Regions from separate parts of the Clostridium thermarum genome, predicted to be linked through region 1. Evidence: riboswitches for the same ligand, from Rfam matches in the RefSeq annotation. Region 1 holds a riboswitch; each other region holds the start of a gene.
The links. A riboswitch is a leader RNA that binds a small molecule or an ion and turns the genes downstream of it on or off. The one in region 1 is predicted to bind S-adenosylmethionine.
Positions count from the first base shown of each region.

Region 2: another riboswitch for S-adenosylmethionine. It lies ahead of FHY60_RS07015 (trans-sulfuration enzyme family protein); the one in region 1 lies ahead of metH (methionine synthase).
Region 3: another riboswitch for S-adenosylmethionine. It lies ahead of FHY60_RS10380 (methionine ABC transporter ATP-binding protein); the one in region 1 lies ahead of metH (methionine synthase).
Region 4: another riboswitch for S-adenosylmethionine. It lies ahead of metA (homoserine O-acetyltransferase MetA); the one in region 1 lies ahead of metH (methionine synthase).

Region 1 covers NZ_CP040924.1:1,778,655-1,784,481, forward strand. Annotated here, with positions in the region: gene FHY60_RS08075 (beta-mannosidase) at 1-1,956, shown strand, start outside; SAM riboswitch class I at 2,040-2,141, shown strand; gene metH (methionine synthase) at 2,226-5,827, shown strand, end outside.
Region 2 covers NZ_CP040924.1:1,558,107-1,563,013, forward strand. Annotated here, with positions in the region: gene gltX (glutamate--tRNA ligase) at 1-1,186, shown strand, start outside; gene FHY60_RS07005 (TMEM165/GDT1 family protein) at 1,786-2,937, shown strand; gene FHY60_RS07010 (rhodanese-like domain-containing protein) at 2,995-3,345, opposite strand; SAM riboswitch class I at 3,481-3,587, shown strand; gene FHY60_RS07015 (trans-sulfuration enzyme family protein) at 3,674-4,852, shown strand.
Region 3 covers NZ_CP040924.1:2,290,268-2,296,094, forward strand. Annotated here, with positions in the region: gene gdhA (NADP-specific glutamate dehydrogenase) at 1-282, opposite strand, end outside; gene FHY60_RS10375 (IS30 family transposase) at 771-2,066, opposite strand; SAM riboswitch class I at 2,338-2,435, shown strand; gene FHY60_RS10380 (methionine ABC transporter ATP-binding protein) at 2,510-3,466, shown strand; gene FHY60_RS10385 (methionine ABC transporter permease) at 3,502-4,164, shown strand; gene FHY60_RS10390 (MetQ/NlpA family ABC transporter substrate-binding protein) at 4,194-5,048, shown strand; gene FHY60_RS10395 (hypothetical protein) at 5,128-5,457, opposite strand; gene FHY60_RS10400 (2-oxoacid:ferredoxin oxidoreductase subunit beta) at 5,639-5,827, opposite strand, start outside.
Region 4 covers NZ_CP040924.1:891,704-897,530, forward strand. Annotated here, with positions in the region: gene FHY60_RS03835 (histidine kinase dimerization/phospho-acceptor domain-containing protein) at 1-386, shown strand, start outside; gene metA (homoserine O-acetyltransferase MetA) at 394-1,299, opposite strand; SAM riboswitch class I at 1,483-1,579, opposite strand; gene FHY60_RS03845 (hypothetical protein) at 1,870-2,409, shown strand; gene cysK (cysteine synthase A) at 2,669-3,604, shown strand; gene larE (ATP-dependent sacrificial sulfur transferase LarE) at 3,800-4,624, shown strand; gene FHY60_RS03860 (cysteine desulfurase family protein) at 4,676-5,809, shown strand; gene thiI (tRNA uracil 4-sulfurtransferase ThiI) at 5,811-5,827, shown strand, end outside.

The DNA of each region.
Region 1 (5,827 bases):
GGGATATGGAGAGATGTAGCACTCTTTGGTGTATGTAAAGGTAGAATAGACGGTGTCTATGTCAGGCAGGAGCATAATGATGGCAGGGTAACCCTTGAACTTCAAGTGGACATTGCAAGAACAGAGGGAAAGCAAAACCTGAGATTTTATGATAGGGATAATAAAGCAGTAAGACGTGGATTTTCCTATGAAGTTACCCTTGTTGATCCGGATGGACAAGAGATAATTTATGGGGATTCACCGAAGTATATTGAAATAGACAAGCCTCAGCTCTGGTGGCCCAATGGCTACGGAGACCAGCCTTTATACAAGGTAAAAGTAACCCTAATGCATGGTGAAGAAAAGCTGGATTTCTGGGAGAAGAGAATTGGTCTAAGAACCATGACAGCGTGCATTGAAAAGGACGAATACGGTGAGAGCTTTGCTCATGAGGTAAACGGTATCAAGATATTTGCTATGGGTGCGGATTATATACCGGAAGATAATATACTGACCAGGGTTACGCCACAAAGGACTTATGAGCTTTTAAAGCAGTGCAAGGATGCACATTTTAATGTAATCCGTGTATGGGGAGGCGGAAACTATCCTTATGATACCTTCTGGAATGCCTGTGATGAACTGGGACTTATGGTATGGCAGGATTTTATGTTTGCCTGTGCAAACTATAACCTCACAGAAGAATTTGAAGAAAATATAAAGGCCGAATTTAAGGATAATATCAAGAGAATCAGAAACCATCCTTCCCTGGCTCTTTGGTGTGGAAACAATGAGATGGAAATGTTTGTGGACAGGGGTATCTGGGATCTCACTCCGAAACTTAAGAGCGATTATGTAAAAATGTATGAGTACATCATTCCAAAGATGGTAAAGGAATATGATCCGCAGACCTTTTATTGGCCTGCAAGCCCATCTTCAGGTGGAGGCTTTGACAATCCAAATGATGAAAACAGGGGCGATGTACATTACTGGGATGTATGGCATGGGAACAAGCCTTTTACAGAGTATAGAAAGTTCTTTTTCCGATATGTATCGGAATTTGGCTTCCAGTCCTTCCCCTCACTTAAAACTATTGAAACTTTCACTGAGCCGGAGGATAGAAACATTTTCTCCTATGTTATGGAGAAACACCAAAGAAATGATGGGGCAAACAGCAAGATCATGAGCTATATGGGAGCCACCTACCTCTATCCAAACAGTTTTGATACCTTGATATATGCTTCTCAATTGCTGCAGGCAGATGCTATCCGTTACGGAGTTGAGCATTTTAGAAGAAACCGAGGCCGCTGTATGGGTACTGTTTACTGGCAGTTAAATGACTGCTGGCCGGTAGCCTCTTGGGCTTCCATAGATTATTACGGAAGATGGAAGGCTCTCCATTACTATGCCAAGAGATTCTTTGCACCGCTTATGCTGTCCTGTAAGGAAGAAGGAATCCTGACGCAGAATACAAATGTAAACGCAGAGCCATATGAAGTAGTGAAGTCCATCCAACTTTGCGTGGCAAATGAATCCATGCAGGATGAGAAGGTTACAGTAAGATGGGCTCTCCGCAATAACAAAGCTGAGATAAAAAGAGAGGGCTCTTATGAAGTTGTGGTGGAGAAATTATCCAGCAAGTGGCTTGACACCGTTGATATGAATGATGCCTCACTTTATGAGGACTATGTAAGCTATGAAATGTTAAAGGACGGCCAGGTAATTTCCCAGGGCACGGTAATATTCTCTGTACCAAAACACTTTAAATTTATTGACCCCCAGTTGAGCTACAGAGTAGAAGGTGACGAGATTATAGTTACAGCAAAAAGCTATGCAAGAAGTGTGGAAATAATAAATGAAGAGGACAATATGCTGCTTGAAGACAACTATTTTGATATGAATGCCGGTGAAAGAAGAGTAAAAATTTTAAAGGGAAAACCGGTGGGCATAAAGCTCAGAAGTGTCTATGATATCCGTTAACCACCAAAATACACTTTATTTAAAAACAATTGTTGACTATAACTAAAACTAAATATATACTCATATTAACATTATAAAGAAGGTTCTTATAGAGAGAGGTGGAGGGAAAGGCCCAATGAAACCCAGCAACACTAGCTTTGTGCTAGCATGTGCTAAATCCTGCAGCGAAGGCTGAAAGATAAGAAGCTTATTAAGTTGATTTTTAACTATAAGGCTTCCTGCAGCAGGGAGCCTTTTTTTACTCAGAAAACAAATCAGGGGGCGATTAAATGACTTTAAAATTAGATACTTACTTAAAGGAAAGGATACTTGTTCTTGATGGGGCAATGGGAACAAGTATACAAAAGCATGGCTTAAGTGAAGCTGAATTTCATGGAAGTTGTGAATGCCATAAAAGTCAAAAAGGCAATAACGATTTATTAAATCTTACAAATCCATCAATAATAATTGATATACACAAGGCTTACCTTGAAGCAGGGGCAGATATCATAGAGACCAATACCTTTAACAGTAACAGAATTTCACAGGGGGATTATGGGCTTGAGGACAAGGTCTATGACTTAAACTATTTTGGGGCCAAAATAGCAAGAGAAATTGCGGATGAGTATACCTCCAAGAGTATCAATAAACCTAGATTTGTGGCAGGTTCCATAGGACCTACCAACAGAACTGCTTCCCTATCACCGAATGTGGAAAATCCCGGAATTAGAAATATAACCTTTGACGAACTTAAAAAGGCCTATGAGGAACAGATAGAGGGCTTAGTTGATGGTGGAGTGGATATACTGCTGATAGAAACCGTATTTGACACCTTAAATGCAAGGGCGGCATTAATAGCCGCTGATAATGTGCTGACCCAAAAAGGCATAGACTTGCCTATTATGATTTCTGGAACTATTACTGACCTAAGTGGCAGGGTGCTTTCAGGCCAAACTCTGGAGGCCTTCGCAGAAAGTGTAAAAAGTGATAGGATTATAAGCATAGGCTTAAATTGTGCCTTCGGAGCTAAAGAGATGGTTCCCTTTATAAAGGAACTTTCCAAGTCCCAGAGCCTGTATATTAGCTTTTATCCCAATGCTGGTTTACCTAACTCCCTAGGAGAATATGATGAACTTCCTGAGGAAACTGCATCGGTGGTGAAGGAACTGGCAGAGGAAGGACATTTAAACATAGTTGGAGGCTGCTGCGGTACTACCCCTGACCATATAAGGGCTATATATGAAACTGTAAAGAATTATAAGCCGAGAGAACTACCAAAGTTGCCAAGAGAAACTGTATTTTGCGGTCTGGAGGCTGTAAGGATCAACAAAGAAAACAATTTTGTCAATATCGGGGAGAGAACCAATGTGGCCGGGTCGGCCAAGTTTGCCAGACTTATCCGGGAGAAAAAGTATGAGGAAGCCCTATCCATTGCAAAGGAACAGGTGGAAAATGGCGCTCAAATTATCGATATCAACTTTGATGATGCCCTTCTAGATGCAGAATCAGAGATGGATATCTTCTTAAAACTCTTGGCTAGTGAGCCGGACATTGCTAAGGTGCCCGTAATGATCGATTCCTCAAAGTTTGAAGTGCTTTTAAAGGGATTAAAGGCCATACAAGGAAAGCCAATAGTAAATTCCATCTCACTGAAAGTCGGGGAGCAGCAATTTATAGAGCAGGCCAGCTTAATAAAAAAGTTTGGTGCCGGAATAGTTGTAATGGCATTCGATGAAAGAGGTCAGGCGGATACCTATGAAAGAAAGATAGAGATATGCAAGAGGGCCTATGACATACTTGTAAAAGAAGTGCATTTTCCACCGGAAGATATAATTTTCGATCCCAATATCTTGGCCATTGCCACAGGCATACCAGACCATAATAACTATGCGGTGGACTATATCAAGGCAGTGGCCTGGATAAAGGATAATCTTCCCTATGCAAAGGTAAGCGGGGGAGTAAGCAATCTTTCTTTCTCCTTCCGAGGAAACAATGTCATAAGAGAAGCTATGCATTCAGTATTCCTATATCATGCCATTAAGGCAGGTATGGACATGGGAATAGTTAATCCCGGCATGATACAGATATATGACGAAATTGATAAGGAGCTATTGGAAGCTGTTGAAGCAGTAGTGCTAAATAAGAGTGCAGATGCAGCAGAAGCATTACTCGAATTTGCCCAGAATTATAAAAACAATGAAGTCAGTCAGGCAGATAATAAGTTGCAGTGGAGAGAATCTGATGCTGCCGAAAGACTGAAATATGCCTTGGTTAAAGGAATCACTGACTATATAGAACAGGATGTGGAGGAAGTAAGAGCAAGATATGAAAAAGCTCTGCAGGTTATAGAAGGGCCACTGATGGATGGAATGAACATGGTGGGAGACCTCTTTGGAGAGGGGAAAATGTTTCTGCCTCAGGTGGTTAAGAGCGCAAGAGTTATGAAGAAGGCAGTCAGTGTTCTGCTGCCCTATATAGAAGCGGAAAAGAACAGCGGAGAGAAAAGCAGTGCAGGAAAGGTGGTTTTTGCCACTGTAAAAGGAGACGTGCATGACATAGGTAAAAACATTGTTTCCGTAGTGCTTGCCTGTAATAACTTCGAAGTAATTGACTTGGGAGTTATGGTTCCCAGTGAAAAAATATTGGAAACCGCTAAAAGAGAGAAAGCAGATATCATAGCACTGAGCGGCCTTATAACTCCATCCCTTGAGGAGATGTGTTTTGTTGCAGAGGAGATGGAAAGGCAGGGCTTTGATATTCCCCTCATGGTGGGTGGGGCAACCACTTCACCTACCCATACAGCATTAAAGATAGCACCAAGATATTCAAAGGGGGTAGTACACTCCAAAGATGCTTCAAAGGCTGTAGAGGCAGCAAAGAAACTTGCAAACAAGGACACAAGAGGGGCATACCTTCAGGAAATTAACGCTGAATACAAGACCACAAGGGAAAATTACAATAAAATTCAGCGTAAGCTTCTGGATATTGTTGAAGCCAGAGAAAATGGCGTTAAACTTGACTGGTCAAACATTAAAATAGATAAACCTAACTACATTGGCATTAAAACCTTAAAGGAGTTTCCTATCAGTAAATTGAGGAAATTTATAGATTGGACGTTCTTCTTTGTGGCCTGGGGCATGAAGGAAATGTATCCTGATATAATGGAAAATCCTAAATATGCTGAAGAAGCAAAGAAGCTCATGCATGATGCCAATGAAATGCTTGACTTTCTGGAAAGAGAGAAAATCCTCACTGCCAATGCAGTGTTTGGCTTATTCCCTGCAAATTCCTTGGGAGATGACATTGAACTTTACAGTGATGAAAGTAGGGATAAAGTCCTTACAACCTTTAATATGTTGAGACAGCAGGAGGTAAACCAGAAGGGTGAATACCGATGTCTGGCAGATTATATTGCACCTAAAGACTCAGGAATAGCGGATTATCTTGGAGGCTTTATAGTTACCGCCGGACTGGGAGCAGATGAATATGTTGAAAAGCTAAAGGCTGAGGGCGACGACTATAAGGCCATTATGATAAAAGTATTGGCAGACCGACTGGCTGAAGCCTTTGCAGAATTACTTCACATGCAGGTACGTAAAGAATACTGGGGCTATGTACAGGATGAAGAACTTTCCGTTCAAGAAATGTTGAGAGAAAAGTATAGAGGAATCAGGCCGGCCTTTGGCTACCCATCTCTAAGGGACCACAGTGAAAAGCTTAAACTCTTTGAACTGCTTAAGGGCCAGGAAAATACCGGAGTGTCTCTCACAGAAAGCTTTATGATGCAGCCTGCAGCCACCGTATGCGGCCTCTACTTTGCATCGGAGGAAGCAAAATACTTCGATATCAATAAGATTAGCAAGGAACAAGCAGCCGATTATGCAGTCCGCAG
Region 2 (4,907 bases), 220 kb from region 1:
GCAAATAGCTGAAAAGATAACTCCGGGATATTACGGAGAGTATGCTCACTGCAGAAATCTTTCTACAGAAGAAGCGATAGAGAAGATTGAAAGAGGAGAAAGCTATATACTTAGACTAAAGTCACCGGGCAATTCTGATAACAAGGTAGTATTACAGGACCTGATAAAGGGAGAGGTTGTGTTCCCGGAAAACAATCAGGATATCGTATTGATAAAGGGTGATGGACTACCAACCTATCATTTTGCTCATGTAGTCGACGATTACTTAATGAAAACAACCCATGTGATCAGGGGAGAAGAATGGCTGTCATCTGCACCTATACACCTTCAACTATTTGAAGTGCTTGGCTTTGAGCCGCCAAAATACGCTCATACTCCAACCATTATGAAACAGGATGAGGGATCAAAGAGAAAGCTTTCAAAAAGAAAAGACCCCGAGGCTGCCGTTTCCTATTACAGGGAGGTTGGATATCCAGTACAGTCCGTAATAGAATATCTGTTAAATATAATTAATTCAGGTTTTGAAACCTGGAGGGCAGAAAATCCTTTTGCAGACAGCTATGATTTTGAAATTGCCTTAGATAAGATGAGTAAAAGTGGTGCCTTATTTGACCTGGTAAAGCTAAGTGACGTTTCAAAAGATGTAATCTCCAGAATGAAAGCCACAGAGGTATATGAGAAATATACAGAGTGGGCAAAGGAATTCGATCCACAAATGTATGAATTGGTAACTGCTAATGAATCCATGGCTAAAGAAATTTTCAACATAGATAGGGAAGGTCCAAAACCAAGAAAAGACTATGCAAAGTGGATGGATGTTAGAGAGAAGATCTTCTACTTCTTTGATGAACTATTCTATAAAGAAACAGTAGATCAAATAGAGCTTCCAAAGAACGTTGATATGGAAGAAGCAAAACGAATAATAGCTGCCTATGCTGAGGCTTACAACTTTGATGCCGATAAGGACACTTGGTTCGAAGAGTTAAAGGCTGTTGGTGAGCAGCTAGGCTATACTGCTAATAGGAAGGAATTCAAGGCTAACCCAGAAAACTTCAAGGGTATGATTGCAGATGTGGCTGCAGTGGTCAGGGCTGCCTTAACCCACAGGGCAAATACTCCAGACCTTTATACCATAATGCATGTAATGGGAGAAGAAAAGGTAAGAGATAGGTTTGCTAAGTTTTAATATTGGTTGACAAGGGACTATTCAACATTTTATAAAAACAAAATGTTGAATAGTCCTTTTAAATTTTTATATATTTTGTGACCAAAGTGCCCTTTAGTTTGTGTTATCTATGAAAGGGGGGGAATTTGTCATGGAAAACTCTTCACTTAGGCCTAGTATTTATATGAAAATCTCTTTAAGTTGTTACAACAGGCGGTTTTTGATTCTGTCAAAGATAAGGAAGAGTTTAAGAGCATCATTGAGGAATTAAGATGCTTAGAAGAAAAGTCGCTTTCTAACAGAAGGTTATAAATAGCATAGTTATTACAAAAGTTCAAGCGAGGTAAGGCTTGGACATAAAACTTTTAGAAAAGTTGAAGTGTCCAGTCTTGCCTATAGAGATAAATTATGATATATTTGTATAGGAATAATATCTTAAAAGGGAGTAGCTGTGGCTTTGTGCCATAAATAGGGTCAACATAATGGAGCAATCCTGGTCCTATTTGCTTTAGAGTTAGAACTAAAGAAGCGAGACTTTTAGATTAGTATATCTGCCTTGTGGGTATATTAGTCTAAAGGCCTCGCCTTTTTTATTTTATTATTATTATGGGGGTTAGAAAATGATACAGGAATTTATTAAGGCAATGTTCCTAATTTTCATGGCAGAGATGGGGGACAAGACACAAATTTTAGCTATGGCCTTTGCCACCAGGTATAAGGTCAGAAAGGTGTTAGTTGGTATTTTTATCGGATCTTTACTAAATCATGGTGTTGCCGTAGCACTTGGAGCTTATATGTCAAAGTTAATACCCATTAACATTATACAAATTGTTGCGGGTATTTCCTTTATTGGATTTGCTCTATGGACACTGAGAGCAGAAGAGGAAGAAGATGAAGAAGAAGCTAAAAGCAGTTTTGGACCGGTACTTACCGTTGCCATAGCCTTTTTCATAGGAGAGTTAGGGGATAAGACCCAGCTCACAGCAATTACTCTGTCTGCTGATGCTCAATATCCATTGTTTATTCTAATGGGTACAGTAACAGGAATGGTTATTACAGGGTCCTTAGGTATTTTGGTAGGAAGTAAGCTCGGTAACAGAATACCCGAATTTACTATTAAGATTGCTTCTGCAGCCATATTTATGTTTTTTGGTATTACAAAATTGTTTGCCACCTTACCAAAGGAATACCTGACTCCAGTAAATATAATAATCTTCTTTATTGTACTGGCACTTTGTGTATTCTTGATTTTAAAGCCCACTATAGAAGAAAGAAAAAAGGGCAAGCTATCTACCTTTAAGCAGGTTTCAGAGGAATTATATCAGTATTATAATCAAATTAATGAAAGAATAGAAAACATATGCCTTGGAGAAAACTATTGTATAAGATGCCAGGGAAAAAATTGTTTAATTGGATATACAAAAGAAGTACTTAAAAGTATAATCGAAGACAGTGTAAGCCTCCCTGAAGAAGGGATTATGGCCTTTGAAAATTCCTTGAAAAAGAATTATAGTCAGGAAGAGCTTATAGAAAGTCTGGCAGTGACTGTAAACTTTATTCTTAACAATATGAACCACAGTAAGGAGCTGCAAAACGTACATACCATACGGCAAATATTTGAAAGGCTCTTGTTAAAGGAAGTTGTTGGAGAATTTCAGACTCTAAAACAATATATAGCAAAGGTAGAAAATATAAATCATTTAATATCAGTAAAGCTCTTGAGAAGGATTAAAACTATAAAGAAGGAAGATACTGCGTATAAAATCTCTTAAGCAGTAAGGGGACGTTTTGTTTGGCTAAAAGATGGCAAGCAAAACGTCCCTCTGCTTTCATCCCTCAAGTCTATAGGGCCAGCGGTCAATTCCGCCTAGGTTATATACGGTTATAAAACCTAGGCTAATCAGTAACCATGCTGCAGAAGTGGCACGGAGTCCGGTCTTACAATACACCATTATTGGTATGAAAGGAGACAATTGTAAATTACAGATTTCCCATTCCAAAAATTCTATTGGGATGTTGACACTTCCAGGAATATGTGCTTCCATATACTCTTTCGGTGATCTGACGTCGATCAGGAGAATATTTGGATCGTGTTTCAAAAGCTTCCGGGCTCTGGAGGGGGAAATGTTTTTGTAGGGCATTTTGCAGTAACTCATCGTTTTCACCTCATATTTTTTCAATGTTTCTAGTAGGATGTTATAATACATCATATGTTGCTGTAGATGTAAGGTGAAAATAATAATATTAATCTGTAGATAATGATTGACAAGCCTCTGCTATACTGGTATCATGTTTAGTAATATCTGAATATAACATTCTTATCCAGAGAGACAGAGGGACTGGCCCAATGAAGTCTCAGCAACCAGCATGGTAACGGATGCATGGTGCTAATTCCTGCAAGTTAGTACTTGAAAGATAAGAAGAGACCTTGTTGCAAATGGAACCTCTTCTTTTGAAGAGGCTTTTTATTTATTATGAAAAAACAGAAAAAAAGAGTAGGGGGTCAACATGGAAAAGAGTTTAATGACAGAGCTGGTTCACTTGGGAGATAGAAATCCTCCTTCAGTATCACGCAGTAAAACTTTACCCATAACGCTAACCTCTGTGTTCTCCTTTGATGATGTAGAAACCTTGGATAAGGTTTATGCTGGGGAAGAGGAAGGCTACGTGTACACAAGGATGAACAATCCGGTCTACGATGCTCTAAAGGAAATAATGTACAATATTGATGGCGGAGAGGATGCTCAGGCTTACTCTTCCGGAATGGCTGCCATAACTATGTCCATTCTGTCTCAAGTAAGGGCCGGGGACCACATTATTGCTGCCAACGTATTATACGGCGGCAGCCATCAGTTTTTTAAGACTGAGTTAAAAAGGTTTAATATAGAGGTTACCTTTGTGGACCCTCTACAGGATAGGTTGGAACAGTATTTTAAAACAAACACAAAGCTTGTATACATCGAGACTATATCCAATCCACTGATGGAGGTCTTGGATATTCCTAAAATTGCTCAAATTGCCCATGACCATAATGCAAAGGTGATTGTAGATAATACCTTCGCAACCGCTGTGATATGCCAACCTTTAAAACTGGGAGCAGATATAGTTGTCTACAGTGCCACAAAGTATCTATGCGGACATAGTGATATCACAGCGGGCATAGTAGTTTCTGACAAGGAAACCATGCGACAGATAAGCTCTACAGGAGTATTATACGGACCTACCATGAGCCCCTTTGACGGCTGGCTCTTGGTAAGAAGCTTGAGAACCTTGGAGCTCAGAGTGATACAACATTCAAATAATGCATTAAAGTTAGCGAAGTATTTAGAAAACCATCCAAAAGTTAAGACTGTTTATTATCCAGGCCTTAAAAGTTCACCCCATCACATTACTGCAAAGAAAATATTCCGTGGGGACTATTATGGAGGAATGTTGAGCATTGATTTAGTAGATGGAGAAAAGGGAGCCTATGGCCTGATTAGGGAACTTGAAACTATTAAATTGGTTCCAAGTCTTGCGGGAGTTAGTACGGCCATTTCTTATCCCGCTAAAACCTCCCACAGGGCCTTCAGTGAAGAAGAATTGGAGAGGGCAGGAATATCAAAGGGGTTACTTAGAATTTCCGTAGGCCTTGAAAATATAGGAGATCTAATATCTGAGTTTGAGCGTACTCTGCAAAAAATATAAGATAAAAACAAAAAATATTTGACATTGTATGCAAAGGGTGGTATATTTATAAACA
Region 3 (5,827 bases), 510 kb from region 1:
TCCTCCCTTATAAGGTCCAATTGCACTGTTAAACTGAACCCTGTAGCCTTTGTTAACCTGAACCTTACCATTGTCATCTACCCATGGAACCCTAAACATGATAATTCTTTCCGGTTCAGTAATTCTTTCTAACAATCCGGCTTCCATGTATTCCGGGTGCCTTTCAAATACAGGTACCAAAGACTCTAAAATCTCTGTAGCTGCTTGGTGAAATTCACTTTCACCGGGATTGTTTTTCTTTAGGTCAGCTAATACTTGTTCTACATAGCCCCTTGCGCTCATTTTAATTCCCCCAAATACTAGTTATTTTCACAATTTATCATGTGAATTATATTATCATATTTACAATTATATACCTAAGATATTTATAGTTACAATGTTTTTTTGAAAATTTGTTGAAAAATTCACATAAAAATCAAATCATTATTAAATATTTATCATTAATGTAATTTTTAACCATGAAACTCATATATTATTATCAATACTTAAATTTCTATATTATATTTTGGTGAATTGAAAAGTTAACTTCCACTTTGTAGAATTAACTTCCACCGTAAAATCGATACTAGATAAGATTTTTGGTTATAAGAGTAATTTTTTGCTTATTTTAGACAAAAATGAGGTATAATTTAAGTAGCTCAAGCAGATTTCAGCTGATTTTGGGTATAGCAAACAAAGGGTGAATATTTTCCGTTTTTTTTGCAAAGGTAAATTCCACCCATTGAAAAAGTTTTAACTTAAGCGCCAGCGGTAATCCCTGCTTGAGTAGGTTAATATTTTAATAAACTCGGATTCATGATAATCTCATTTGGTTTGATGAGTTCTGAATCCAACTTTGCGAGCGTTTTAGCGCCGTAAAGGAAGCTGAATACCGAGTATGGAGACTGGTCATTCAGCTTTTTTCTTGAATAAGAATTAATGTGACTCATCATCAATGAGATATCCTTCTGTTGAAATGAGTTGAAGCTCTGGCCTTTAGGAACAATTCTCCGGATCAATTCATGGTTGTTTTCTGCAGCACCTTTCTGATATGGCGCTGAAGGGTCGCAGTAGAAGATGCGTGTTATGCGGTTTCCCTGCCTATCAAACTCGATAGCCTTTGGATTTGTAAACTCACTGCCGTTGTCAGTTAGAATGACAGGAAATAGTTTTAGAAAAGTGTCAGGCCCCAGTTCCAAATAAAGATTTTCGAAAATATCTATGACGGAACGTGAAGTGTTTGCATCCCTAATAAAAGCAAGCATAAACTGAGAATCAACGAAATGGATAGTGAGCAACACCTTACCACCTTTAGTACCTTCAACAGAATCCATTTCAACTACTGGAGTATCAGGATTTTCCTTCATGAATTCAAGAAAATCCTGATATGTGCGTCCAATTCTGTAGGACTTATCCACTTTAAAATGATTTTTAAGCTTTTTTCTTGGACGATAAACAACTTTTCTTGGAAGGTCAATATTTTTTGTGGAGAAAAGATTGTAATCAATATAGTTGTAGATTGATTTTTCACTATGCATGATAAGGTCTCTGTTATTAACGCAGATATGGTGTATAGATTGACCTCTTTGAATGAGTGGGGTTATGATTTTATCAAGACGTTTAATCTCGTCCTCAGAAATAGTTATGCCGCTTCGTGACTCAGAACGACGAAGTACATATTCATCATGGGCATAGGAAGCATTATAGATTGCTTTCTCCAGAGTACATTTTGTAAGGCTAGCACATCCATTGCACACATAAGGTGGCTTAGAGAGTAAGTGACAAGTATATGCTTTGTAATCAGAACAGAATTTTGAACAATCTGAACAAAAGCGACAGCGTCGAATTCTACAATGTGATTTCTCACATAGATATGTATGGTTGCAAGTTAAACGATGAATACAGTTGTTAAAAGGTCTACCGTAAGAACCTGTTCGCTTGTACATGATATGATTTTTAACCTCTTTGGAAATGGTTGTACAATCTCGATCAAGCTCTCGGGCTATTGCTTTGAAAGAAAGGGAGGCTTTAAGCATTATTTCAATAGAGACTCTTTCCTCTAACGTAAAGTGTTTGAATTTAGCCATAATGAAAAACTCCTTCCTTACCAAGCAAGGATTACTGTAATGACGCATATATCAATATAATAATATTTTGTATTACTAAATTCCACTCTCTATACTCTTTCATATTTGTAGAATTAAAATCCACTCTTACCACCTAGAGAGGTGGAATTTACTTTTGCAATTAAAGTATATTATATTTTTCACCAAAAAAATAAAAAATATTTTAAAAACATATTGACTATAAAACATATAGGATATATAATCAATATCATTAAAACTGAAAACTCAATAACTCTTATCAAGAGAGGCAGAGGGACAGGCCCTATGAAGCCCGGCAACCGGTAGATTTACACGGTGCCAATTCCTGCAGCGAAAGCTGACAGATAAGGATAGTTCGGTATCTAACCCGGGGTTATCCTCGGGTTATTAATTTATATAGTTGAATACTATCTAGGAGGATCACCATGATTGAAATAAAGAATCTCTATAAGCGTTTTTCAAATAAAGAAGTTTTGAAGGATGTCAGCTTTTCAATAGAAAAAGGAGATATCTTTGGTATAGTTGGACACAGCGGTGCCGGAAAATCTACTCTGCTAAGATGTCTTAATGGTCTTGAAAGTTACACAGAGGGAAGTATAGCTATTGATGGTAAAGAGGTGAAAAATCTGACAAGCAATGAACTGAGAAACCTAAGAAAAGACCTGGGCATGATATTTCAGAATTTTAACCTTATGACCAGCAAAAATGTTTTCCAGAACATAGCCTTACCCATGGAGCTTTGGGGCTACAACAAAAATACTATCCAGCAGAAAGTAGATGAATTATTGACTCTGGTTGGTCTGGAAGATAAAAAAACTTGGAGCATAACAAAACTCAGTGGTGGACAGAAGCAAAGAGTTGGAATTGCAAGAGCCTTGGCTCTTAACCCCAAAATTCTGCTTTGTGATGAAGCTACTTCTGCTCTGGATCCAAAGACAACTAAATCTATATTACAGCTGCTTAGAGAGATAAATAATAAGTTAAACATAACAATAGTAATTGTCACTCACCAAATGGAAGTAATTAAAGAAATCTGTAACAAGGTTGTTCTGATGGAGGATGGTGAAATCAAAGGCTATGGTGATGTAGAAGAACTGTTCCTCAAACCAACGGAAGAACTGGAGAGACTCCTGGGTGAAGAAGAGCTGCTTCCAAGCAAGGGTATCAACATAAAGCTGTTCTTCTCTAAGGAGTCAAGCGAAAACAGTATTATAACTTCTATGGCCAGAGAACTTGATATTGACTTTTCAATAGTATGGGGCAAGCTAGAAAAATTCAGAGATGATGTCTTAGGCAGCCTTGTAATAAATGTGGAAGAGGCTCACAAGGACAAGATAGTGCAATATCTGAAAGATAAAGGCATAGGAATGGAGGTTCTGTAATGCATCTGAATAGTTTACTTTTAAAATTAGAAAATATGCTAAGTGCTTTTTTAGATACTTTTGTTCAAATTTTGTATCCTGCCCTTATTGAAACCTTAAAAATGGTGTTGCTCTCAACGCTTTTTGCAGTAATTCTCGGAGCTATACCTGCTATTATTTTAGTATTAACCGATGAGAAAGGTTTAAAACCTAATAAATTTATATTCAAAACCTTAGATGTTATTATTAACACCCTAAGATCCTTTCCCTTCATTATACTAATGGTTTTTATGGTGCCTTTAACCAGACTCATAGTTGGAACTGCTATAGGTACTGATGCAGCTATTGTTCCCCTTACCATAGGTGCTGCTCCTTTTGCTGCAAGAGTCATGGAATCTGCTTTGAAAGAAGTGGATTATGGAATAATTGAAGCAGCCAAATCATTTGGAGCGACTACTTCACAAATAATTTTTAAAGTTATGTTGAAGGAAGCTATTCCATCATTAGTGCTGGGTATAACCCTGACAGTTATAAGTGTTATAGGTTATTCCGCCATGGCCGGTGCTGTTGGAGGCGGCGGACTTGGTAATGTTGCCATAACATATGGTTATTACCGTTTTAAATATGACCTGACAATATATACGGTAATAATACTGATAATAATTGTTCAAGTTTTCCAGACTTTGGGCAACTTTTTATATAAAATATTAAAAAAATAAAGTTCATTAATTTAAAGGAGGCTATTTTTATGAAAAAGATTTTATCACTTGTAACAGCAGCAGTTCTTTTGCTTTCATTTGGGGGATGCACAAAGAAAAATACAACCGCAGGAGATACTACAAATAAGAATGAAGTAACTTCTGGCACAGAAACCGGTAAATCTGATGATAAAAAGGAAATAATCGTAGGAGCCACACCGGTACCTCATAAGGAAATTCTTGAAATTGTAAAGCCTATTCTTGAAAAAGAAGGTTATACACTTACAATAAAAGAATTTACTGACTATGTACTGCCTAATACAGAATTAAATGAAGGCAGCCTTGACGCCAACTTCTTCCAGCATGTACCTTATCTTGAAGCAACAAATGCAGAGAAAGGAACAGACTTGACCTATACTGTTAAAGTTCACCTGGAACCTATGGGACTTTATTCAAAGAAGATTAAGAGCCTTGATGAGCTTAAGGATGGTGCTACAATATCCATACCAAACGACAGTACAAACGGAGCAAGAGCATTAAGGCTCTTAGAGAAGAATGGCATAATAAAGCTTAAGGATGGCGAGCTGGTTACAAAGCTTGATATAATTGAAAACCCAAAGAACATAAAGATAGAAGAATTAGAGGCTCCAATGCTTCCAACAACCCTAGCAGATGTAGACGCTTCTATAATTAACTCAAACTTCGCTATGGAAAACGGCTTAAATCCAACAACAGATTCTATAGTTATCGAAGATAAGGAATCACCTTATGCTAACGTACTTGCTGTAAAGAAAGGTAATGAAGATAAACCTTATATACAGGCTCTTTCAAAGGCACTAACTTCAGAAGAAGTTAAGAAGTTTATTGAAGAAAAGTATGAAGGAGCAATTGTTCCCTCCTTCTAATAATTAATAATGGATAATTAACAATTAAGGAAGAGATCCTGTGTTGGGTATTTTTTTCAACACAGGATCTTAAGGCATGCTAATTTTTATCAGATTCATCAGTGGTGGTGTTATTCTTTATAAACTTTGTGTTTTTGCTCATATTGCCTGCACTGGACAGGAGGTCGTGTATGAAGTTTGCTCCTCTGCTGATTAATAGGCCGGTTAAAATTGTACCTAAATAGGGTATAAATATCGGTATTTCTACAAGCTCCATAATATCTATTCCCGTAGATATGGCTATTAGAATCCCAATAACCATTGCACCAATTCTGTCAGCAGATAACTTACCATTCTGCCAGGTCATCTTAAAGGTTTCCCAAACTGCCTCACTGATCATCGCAAGTATCAGAATTTTGGTAATGTTCATAGACTTCTCTCCCCAAATTAATTATTGCAGCAGACTCTTATGTTAAAATATATGCTGAAAAAAACATAATTAAATCAACAATATGAAATTTTCTAAGCTTTTTCCTTCATTTTAATAAAAAAGACCCGAAAGTAATTTCGGATCTTTTTTATAATTGCTTTTATATTTTACTTTTTAATTATTATACAAACTCATTAAGGAACATATCTACGTTTTTAACTTCCCATTTTCTATCTGCAAGAAGTTGCCCCTTTGCTAATACTGGATGCAGATCTTCAAATACCGGCTTTCCTAGTTCTCTATACAATACCCCTGTAGGTATTCCGTCATCACCGAACTGAAGTGCTTTTTCAAAAGCCCTTGCCTTATC
Region 4 (5,827 bases), 890 kb from region 1:
CAATTACGGCTATAAAGGGTTACGTGGAAGGCATAAGGGATGGGGTTGCAGACACCCCGGAGAAAATGAATAAGTATATAAATACCATATACAAGAAGGCAGTGGCTGCGGATAAATTAATAGATGAGTTATTCCTGTATTCCAAGCTGGATTTGAGTAAGCTGGAATTCAATTTCAATGATATTAATATAGTTAAGTGTTTGATTGATTGCATGGAAGAGCTCCAGTTTGATTTGGAGAAGAGAGGGATGACTATAAGCTTTAACGGGGCAGACTACAAGGATATAATAGTAAGGGTTGATGTTCAGCAGCTAAAGAGAGTTATAATTAATTATAATAAAAGATTTTTCTCATCTTCACTGAGAAAAATCTTCATTCATTCTTGACATTTAATTATAATAAGTAAGGCGTTTCTTGATATACATAGTAATTCAGCCAGTTTGAAAACAGCAGATTAGCATGACCGCGCCAGTTTACAATTGGTGCTTTTGTTGGATCATCTTCCGGGAAGTAGTTTTTAGGTATTGTTATATCCAAGCCCTTGGATATATCTCTGTCATACTCCCACTTTAAGGAGTTGGCATCGTATTCGGAATGGCCCATGACGAAGATCTGCTTTCCATCCTTTGAAGCAACTATGTGAACACCGCTCTCTTCTGATTCTGTCAATATAAGTAGTTCAGATATTTTTGCTATGTCTTCTTTTCTCACTTCGGTGTGTCTTGAATGCGGCGCATAGAATACATCATCAAAGCCCCTGACCAGCTTTTCATTTCGATAATTGATCCTGTGGGGAAAAACCCCAAACATCTTTTCCGAGAGAGGATATTTAGCTATATTATAGTGATAGTATAAACCGGCTTGAGCTGCCCAGCAAATGTGAAAGGTAGAGGTTATGTTCGTCTTGCTCCATTCCATAATGGCTGCTAACTCTTCCCAATAGTCTACTTCCTCAAAGGCCATCTGCTCTACCGGAGCACCGGTAATAATAAGCCCATCAAACTTCTTATCCTTTACCTCGTTGAAGGTACTATAAAAGGTTATAAGATGTTCCTCCGGGGTATGTTTTGACTTGTAGCTTTCCTGATAAAGCAGGGTTATTTCCACCTGAAGCGGTGTATTACCCAAAAGCCTCAGCAACTGGTTTTCTGTAGTAACCTTTATAGGCATAAGGTTTAATATAGCTATTTTTAAAGGTCTGATATCTTGATGATAAGCCCTGTCTTCATCCATAACAAAAATATTCTCACTGTTTAATAATTCTTTAGCAGGTAAATTGTTTGGTATCTTAATTGGCATATAACTTCCCTCCACTTGATCTAAATTATGTATTTATGGGCGTTGAGAACTGCCATATGATCATTCATTATAAAAGCCCCCTTTTTATTTGAAATTTAAAATTATAAGAAAAACTTTTCCCCAAGTTATGTTTTTCTTCATTAAAAAAACCTCTTCAGATAGAAGAGGTCAATAAACATGGCGCTTCTATCTTTCAGCTAACTGCTGCTGGAATTAGCACCTTGCTTATACAGGTTGCCGGGTTTCATAGGGCCAGTCCCTCCACCACTCTTGATAGACTAAAATATTTGGTTTTATATGTATATTACATGAACATATATTGTTTGTCAATACAATTATTTTAATGAATAATCAGTTATTGAGGTTGGAGCTGTTTCATATTTGAAAAAATTGCGTTAATACGCAATTTTCTTTTATTCCTGACAAATAAGCTTATTTTCCATATAAAGTTTGGTACTTTAGGTCGCATGGAAAATATTGAAAAATGAGCAAAGTTTATGATAAAATTGTCCTACAGATAATTACTTATATTGTTGTTAAGTGATAATTTATTTGTAGGGAGTGATACATATGACAAGAAGATATTACATTATATTCCTTGTGATATCTCTCATAATCACCATAGCTACTGCTTCTATAAAATTGTCCCAAAATAGAGTTATGGCCATTTCTGGTAAAGCTTATAATGCTGAAAACATAGATCAATTGATTGAGGAATCTCCAATGATAATTGTTGGCGAGGTAATAGGCAAGAAGGATAGTGTAAAGGAAAAAAGGATAAATTATAAAGTGTCAGAAGTTAAGGTTCTTGAAATATTGAAAGGAAATATATTGCTGGATAGTGAATCTGTAAACGTTATTCAAATGGATATTGCACAAGACCCTGCTGTTAAAGAGGGAGAGAAGGTTTTGCTGTTTCTGGAAACCTATAAGGGACAGGGATACAAGGACGGTTATGTATGTGTAGGCTTAAGCCAAGGTTATTATAGAATAAAAAATGACAAGCTTGAACCCTCTGGAACTCTTTCATATTCCTTTAAAAAGAGTATAGAGGATAAGCAGAATATTGTAGAATATATAAGGTTACAGGCAGCTGTAGCTTTAGAGTAAGATGAATATTTTGTTATGGATGAAAATGCTAAAGATTTTTGGCATTTTCATTTTTTTTATAATGTTAAGGAATCATTCTTTAGTATAGAAAACATAAAGAATAATCATTATAAAGAATAGAAATATAAGAATAAAAGAAATTTAGATAATTGTTATTGACAAATTTTTGCTTTACACATATAATAGTATCATAGAATACATAGTAAACCAATAGGAATTATACAATGTTTATATATAATATGATTTAGGAGGAATAAAAATGGCAAAGATAGCAAAGAATTTAACAGACTTAATAGGCAATACACCACTATTAGAATTAACATCTTACAACAGAAAAAAGGGACTAGGTGCTGAAGTCGTTGCAAAGCTTGAATATTTTAACCCTGCCGGTTCAGTTAAGGATAGAATTGCCTTTGCAATGATTACCGCTGCAGAGAAAAAGGGACTTATTAAGGAAGGTACTGTAATTATTGAGCCAACTAGCGGAAATACTGGAATAGGTTTAGCTTTTGTATCAGCAGCTAAGGGATATAGACTAATATTGACAATGCCAGAAACAATGAGCATTGAAAGAAGAAAACTCTTAAAGGCCTTGGGAGCAGAATTGGTTTTAACTCCTGGTTCTGAAGGTATGAAGGGAGCAATACAAAAGGCCCAAGAATTAGCAGCAGAAATACCTAACGCCTTTATCCCACAACAATTTGCTAACCCAGCAAATCCTGAAATACACAGAAATACAACTGCACAGGAAATATTGAGAGATACCGATGGCAAGGTTGACATTTTTGTGGCAGGAGTAGGTACCGGCGGTACTGTAACAGGTGTTGGTGAAGTATTAAAGGCTGCAAATCCTAATGTTAAAATAGTAGCAGTTGAACCATTTGACTCACCGGTACTATCAGGAGGCAAGCCAGGTCCTCATAAGATACAGGGAATTGGTGCAGGGTTCGTACCAGATATATTGAACACCGAAGTTATTGATGAAATTATTAAGGTTAAGAATGAAGATGCCTTTGAAACTTCAAGAGAAGTAGCAAAAGCAGAAGGATTATTAGTTGGAATATCCTCTGGTGCAGCACTTTATGCAGCAACTGAATTGGCTAAGAGGGAAGAAAACAAGGGTAAGAGAATAGTTGTATTATTACCAGACACCGGTGAAAGATACTTATCAACAGTATTATTTGGTGATAATTAACAGATATTATATATGGTACAAAGGAATTCTACATTGCCAGAATTCCTTTTTATTTTGTTTTGCAAGAAAAGGATTCAAGACTGTTGTTTGAATTGCATTATTTGATATAATAAGTTAGATGAGACTCGATATTTGGTAAGACAGTTTATGGTAGTTTAATGAATAATTTAGGATTAAATAAATGGGGGAATAGAATTGAGTGAATCAGATGTAAAATTAGAGCAATTAAAAAGTATATTAAGAGATATGGGAAGTGCTGCTCTTGCTTATTCAGGAGGTGTGGACAGTACTTTTTTACTCACAGTGGCAAAGGAAGTGCTTGGGGACAAGATTATTGCAATAACCGCAAGATCCTCGACCTATCCGGAAAGAGAGTTTAATGAGGCTTGTCAATACATAGAAAAATTAGGAGTAAAACATATTGTTATCTATTCTGAAGAGTTAGATATAGAAGGTTTTTCAAAGAATCCAAAAGATAGATGCTATTATTGTAAAAAAGAATTGATGACTCAAGTTAAAAATATTGCAGAAAAGCATAGTATAAATGTACTTTTGGACGGAAGTAACTATGACGACTTAGGTGACTACAGACCTGGTATGAAGGCCGCAAAGGAAATGGGTGTAAGAAGCCCCTTGAAAGAGGCCATGTTCACAAAAAAAGATATTCGTCAGTTGTCAAAGATAATGGGGGTACCTAGTTGGAATAAACCTTCCTTTGCATGTCTTGCTTCAAGATTCCCCTATGGACATGAGATAACAAGAGAGAAACTCAAAATGGTAGAAGATGCTGAACAGTATCTGATAGATTTGGGCTTTAGACAGCTAAGAGTAAGACATCATGAAGAAATAGCAAGAATAGAGGTAAGCCCGGAGGAAATGCTGAAACTTTTCGATTTGGAGCTTATGGATAAGATAGTAAAGAGGCTTAAGGACATAGGCTTCAAATATGTAACAATGGATATGCAGGGCTATAGAACGGGAAGTATGAATGAGGTTCTGCAATTGGACAATAATAAATAACTAAGAATTAATAATTATTCAATATTCATCACATTATAAGGAAGTGGTTATATGCTTGTGTATTTTGACAATGGTGCTACCACCAAGCCCTATGAGGAAGTAATCGAAGCTGTGGCGGATACTATGAGAAACAATTTTGGAAATCCTTCTTCTGCTCATGGTATCGGGCTGAAGGCAGAGAAAAAACTAAAGGATGCAAGAGAAAGGGCTGCAAAGACACTGAACTGCAGTCCGGAGGAAATAATTTTTACTTCCGGCGGCAGTGAAAGCAATAACTTTCTAATAAAGGGCTTTACAGCTCCCGGTGCCCATGTAATAACCTCTGTAATTGAGCATCCCAGTGTGCTGAATACATTAAAAGATTTAGAAGGGTCAGGTATAAAGGTAACATATTTAGGTGTGGACAGTGACGGAAGAATATCTCTTGAGGAACTTAAAAATAGCTTGAATAACGATACAAGGCTTATAACTATAATGCATGTAAACAATGAAATTGGTGTAGTCCAGGATCTTGAGGCCATAGGTAAATTGATAAAAGAAAATAGTCCCAGGGTTAAATTTCATGTTGATGCCGTACAAGGTTATGGAAAGCTCAAAATAGATGTGAAAAAGGCTCAAATTGATCTGCTTTCTGTCAGTGGACATAAAATACACGGGCCAAGAGGGGTAGGATTTTCATACATTAAGAAAGGATTATCCCCAAAGGCACTTATTAGTGGAGGAGGCCAGGAAAGGAACTTCCGTTCAGGTACAGAAAATCTTCCGGGGATTGCAGGTTTTGTAGAGGCGGCAGAGAAGGTTCATACTAACCTTTATGACAACTACAACAAAGTAATGGGATTGAAAGAATATTTTATAGAGAGACTTGGAAATATAAAAGGGATAAGGATAAATAGTCCCAATACAGAGCACTTTTCTCCATATATTTTAAGTGTTAGCTTCCCAGGTATAAGAGGGGAAGTTCTGCTTCATCTATTGGAGGAAAAAGGCGTGTATGTTTCTACCGGGTCTGCCTGCTCCTCAAAGGGGCATGGAGATAGCCACGTATTGAAGGCTATCGGACTTAAAACTGAGGAGCTAAAGGGAACCATAAGGTTTAGCTTTAGTGAGTTCAACTCAAAAGAAGAAGTAGATTATACCATTGAGGTATTGGAAAAAAGTTTAAAGTTTTTAAGGAGAAATTAGGATGAGAAAACTATTACT